One region of the Shewanella sp. SM73 genome, then DNA from elsewhere that is predicted to be linked to it. Evidence: riboswitches for the same ligand, from Rfam matches in the RefSeq annotation. Region 1 holds a riboswitch; the other holds the start of a gene.
What was found. Region 1 has a riboswitch for thiamine pyrophosphate ahead of thiC (phosphomethylpyrimidine synthase ThiC). Riboswitches for the same ligand answer to the same signal wherever they lie in the genome.
Positions count from the first base shown of each region.

Region 2: it holds a riboswitch for thiamine pyrophosphate, as region 1 does, so the genes downstream of both, L5M51_RS01155 (TonB-dependent receptor) here and thiC (phosphomethylpyrimidine synthase ThiC) in region 1, are expected to answer to the same signal.

Region 1 is NZ_JAKKRY010000003.1:325,159-327,640, reverse strand. Features, by position in the region: gene thiC (phosphomethylpyrimidine synthase ThiC) at 1-1,054, opposite strand, end outside; TPP riboswitch at 1,256-1,354, opposite strand; gene L5M51_RS06730 (hypothetical protein) at 1,522-2,482, opposite strand, start outside.
Region 2 is NZ_JAKKRY010000001.1:246,854-249,335, forward strand. Features, by position in the region: gene tsgA (MFS transporter TsgA) at 1-198, shown strand, start outside; gene L5M51_RS01150 (Crp/Fnr family transcriptional regulator) at 266-946, opposite strand; TPP riboswitch at 1,144-1,282, shown strand; gene L5M51_RS01155 (TonB-dependent receptor) at 1,337-2,482, shown strand, end outside.

The DNA.
Region 1 (2,482 bases):
CTTCCCAGGTTAAATCCTCTGCCACGCCGTTCACTTTCTCCAGCGCTTGATAAATCGGCACTGTGCCGATGGGCACTGGTGAGTTGCGGATGATCCACTCGCGGGTTTCGTGAATATAACGACCCGTGGATAAATCCATGACAGTATCTGCACCCCAACGGGTTGACCAGACAAGCTTTTCCACTTCTTCCTCGATGGAAGACGTCACCGCCGAGTTACCGATATTGGCGTTCACTTTCACCAGAAAATTACGCCCGATAATCATAGGTTCGGCTTCGGGATGGTTAATATTCAGCGGAATAATCGCGCGGCCACGGGCAACTTCGGCGCGGACAAATTCGGCGGTAATCGGTTCGCCGACTAAGGCACCAAAGGCTTCGCCCTTGGCTTTACGATTGAGGATTTCATCCTGTACTTGCGCAAGTGCCATGTTCTCGCGGATCGCCACATATTCCATTTCTGGCGTGATAATCCCTTGACGGGCATAGTGTAATTGACTGACTCGTTTGCCCTGCAGCGCTCTGCGTGGGCGGACAATGGCACTCGAGCCAGCCTCAAAACGCAGATGATCTAAACCGTCGTCGGCAAGTCTTTGTTGGGTAAAGTCTGAGGTCGCGCAGGATAATTGCTCTGTGTTGTTGCGGGCTAGAATCCAGTTTTGTCTTAATTTACCAAGGCCTAGACGCACATTGATGTCGGCCTCAGGATCGGAATAAGGTCCGGCGCAATCGTACACGCGGATTGGCGGATTTTTTTCCATGATGGGCGCATCATCTGTGCCGCCGACCAAGGTGTCAGTCTGCAGAATTTGCCGCATGCCAACGCGAATATCGGCACTGGAACCCTCGAGATAAATCTTTTGTGAATTAGGATGTTGCAGTGGCGCTAGCGTATCGATAAAGGCTTGGGCCTGCGCACGGGTTTCGCGGCGACTCGGCGCCTGAGGCACGATTGATTGACTAGACTCAGTCGATTTATTAGGGATTGTCGATTCTGGCGCTGTGATTTCTATCGCACTGGCAGCTACAGCTGGGTTTGGGTTTGAACTGGACATAAGCAATCTCACGTTAAAAAATGGAGTTGCTTGTCTGGAGAATTGAGTTGTTGATAGCTGGGCATGGCAATCAATTTTTGTGGCCAACACTGGCTTCAAAAATTGAGTTACCCTGCTCAATAACAATTAAATCTAAACATTAAGGCTTAAAACACTGCTGAGTTAGCAGGTGTTCAAGCCGTCTATTTTGGCGATTTAATATGTGTTATTACGCTTGTTTCCTTCGCAGGTTTTAACCTGATCAGGTTCAACGGATCCCGAATAAACGGTCTCAGCCAAGAGGCACTCCGACAAGATGAGTGCGCAGTATAGACAGAAGCGGCAGCAACAAACAAGGAAAAAAGCAATTAAAAACCTTAACAACCAATCCAAAATAAAGATTCATAATTAATTGTTTTTAATTGATTAAATAAAATAAAACTAAAAAAGATATAATTAGCATGAAAATAAATCACAAAAGAAAGTCACTATTTATGGGGTTTGAGCATCATTTTGTTTAATCGAGATTGAATGGCATCATCAATAGCTTGATTGATTTTTTTGCCACTGCAGTTAATGGGAAAACCTAAATTTTCGGCGTTAGGATTAACTTGAGTGCCGACTTGTACCACGCGATAACAAGTATCCCCTTTACGCACAATACGATTTGGGTCCAAGGGTAAATCTAGACTCGTTGTGTCACCGAAATCATCGGCATTAGGGACAAATAGCACCTCCATCTCTGGGCTCATTTCACTCATATTCGATTTCCGGGTGAACTTATCGGCCTGTTCAATGACGAGATCATCGAGCGCTTGCTCGCGCTGACGTTCAAAATATTGCTGCGTGAATAAACTCATGCTTGAGCTTGTCGCTATTGTGATCTCACCTTCTGCTGCAGGCGAGCTCTTAGCGCCAAGCTGCGGCTTTAATTCTGAGGTATCCAACGTATTCGTTGGTTTTATTGCCATCGTTTCAGTGGGTTGTTCATCACTTGGGGCAATTGATTGAGTTTTCTTTGATTGAGATTGGCTCGATTGAGTGATGTTCGGTTTAACCGTATCTGGGTTCACTTTTTCTGATTCTACTTTTTCAGAGACGGCCTTTTCGGGTGCTATTGTTTCAGGCATGACCTTTTCAAGTATTGGCAGAGGCTTCACTTGAGTTTGAGGTGTGGGAACAATTGTAGGCGTAACAGAACTTGTCGCTTCAGTCTTATCCTCGGCCTTTATCTCAGTTTCGGACTCTGAGGTTTCGGCTTTCTCTACCGCGGGAGCATAAATAAAGTAAGCCTTGATCGCTGCCACTTTAGGGCCACGACTTTCTATTTCCTTCAATCCGAAGGGATTTAACTGCGGGCGCCACAAAATACAGATAAGTAAAAATAAACACGCATGCACTAAGACCACAAAAAATAACAGACTTAATTCTTTGAAATATGGCTGACGA
Region 2 (2,482 bases), on a different contig from region 1:
AATGTGTCATATATTTTTATTAGTGGAAGTGCAGGGGCGATGTTTAGCCCAGCCATCAGTTCTTTCTTTGAACGTATTACCGGATTACAAACAGTGATGTACGTGATTCCTCTGCTTTACGCAGCGATATTTATGCTATTGATCGTTTCAAGTCGGATGAAACCGGTTATGGAACAACACTCGCCATCGGTAAGTTAATTTACCTGTGCATCCATCCCACACTCGGTTGTTAAATTAAGTCGAGTGTGGGTTATGTTGAAAGCGGTTATATACCTGCTTCAACAAATTTCTTGAGTGCGTTGAGATCACAAATCCGAATGCCATCTTTTTTCCGCTCAATTAAGCCTCGTTCCTCAAGATTTTGTAGTGCCCGACGGTAGACTCGGTCGGTAGTGCCAAATCGTTCAGCCTCTAAATAACGTTTACTAAAGCCATCTACGGGCAAGTCATTTAAGTATTCATGGTAAATATCAAATGCCACGTTATAACTGATGGGATAGAGCAGTCGCCGAGTAAAAATATCCACTGTGTCTTGGTAGTCAATCGCAATTGCACTAGCGAAAAATAGCGCGAGTTGAGGGTGTTGACCGAGGCAATGTTGCAGTTTTTCAGCGCTAATCAACATGATTTCTAAGGGTTCACTGGCAATAATGTCTAGTTGACAGTGGTACTGGGTGAAGAACTCCATTTCGCCAAACAGTTGTGAATCACAATCAATAGTACCTAATTGAAAACACCGACCATTTCTCGCGGTATGGCCGAGCGATACTCGACCTTGCTTCACCAATACAAGTGATGCCATCGCTTCCCCCTGCGTCATGAGGTGAGCGCCTTTTTTGAGCATTTTTATTTCGCTGATACAGCTAAGTACAACCGCTTCAATAAGTGGATAGTCTTGCTCCCATCGCTGGCTATAACGTCCTTTCGATAAAGGTTTTAGCTGCATCGACTATGATCCTCTTACTGTGTTCGAAATTGCGACCTTCTATAGCATTATCATGATAGGCGGTCAAATGGACGAAAGGATTTAGGCTGATACTAAAGACATTTTCATCATACGAAGTGAAGGGCAGTGGTTTTCGCGACATTTAATTGAATCGCAGAGATAAGAGTGCCCACTTTTTATTTCCGTCATGTATACTAGGCGCCGCCAAGGGGTGTTTGTTGTGCATTAATGTTACTCTGATTTTAACGTTGACGGCTGCAAACTGAGATGTCATCTGACGAACCCTTAGAACCTGATCCGGCTAATACCGGCGTAGGAATGGGCCAATCAACAGCACACTTCTGAATCGCTTATTCGTTGCCGGATCTCAAACATTATATTTGAGGTCCTATGTCAAACCGTAAAACGTCAAACCATCAATCTCCATTTTCAACCGTATCGCCAAGCTTATTTTTAGCCCGAGCGCCGCTGGCGTTAGCCATCGCCGCAGCGCTGAGCACCCCTGTTTTTGCACAAACCGACGCTATTGACAGACCCGATCCCAGCACTGAGATGGAAGTCATAGTGGTGACGGCGGATTTTCGCAGTTCAAGCTTAGAAAAAATGCCCTCCAGCATTACCGTTATCGACAGTCAAAAAATTCAAGATGAAAGTGCGCAACACTTTGAAGATCTGCTTAATTCTATCGCCAATTTTAACTGGTCAGGTGGAAGCTCGCGGCCGAAATATTTTCAAATTCGCGGTGTAGGAGAGCAGGAACAATACCAAGGCGCACCTAATTCTTCCGTGGGTTACATCATAGATGATATCGATTTATCCGGTATTGGTATGGTGTCGAGCATGTACGATTTACAGCAGGTCGAAGTGCTTCGTGGACCGCAGGGGACGCGTTACGGCGCGAATGCCTTAGCGGGATTGATTTATCTGAAGAGTAACGATCCAACTGATGTGTTTGAGCATGGCGGCGAAGTGTCGTTAGGCGATGATGATTTGCGCACTTTTAGCGGTTTCAGTTCTGGCCCATTAACGGATTCTGGCAAGCTGCTTTATCGTGTGTCAATGCAGCAACATCAGCAAAATGGTTACCACGATAATCTGTATTTAGACCGTGATGATACCAATGGTCGCGATGAATTCAGCGGCCGCGCTAAGCTGCGCTGGTATGCGACTGATGATTTGCAGTTTGATTTAACTGTGCTGCATGCCGATTTCGATAATGGCTATGATGTGTGGAGTTTAACCAATTCACCAACCCAGACAACATCGGATCAACCGGGTGTTGATAGCCAACGCACCACAGGCGCGGGTTTTAAAGCGACCTATTCTGGCGCAGAAAACTTCGAATTAACTTCGTTAACCTCTTTTGCCAATACCGATCACCATTACAGTTACGATGGCGATTGGGCTAACTCAGAATATTGGGCCTCTAAGCAATGCAATGATGACAATGGCAATCTGGCGCCGTGTCAATACGATTATTTTTGGGATAAAACGGGTCAGCGTAAAACCGCGTCGCAAGAGTTTCGCCTAAGTTCT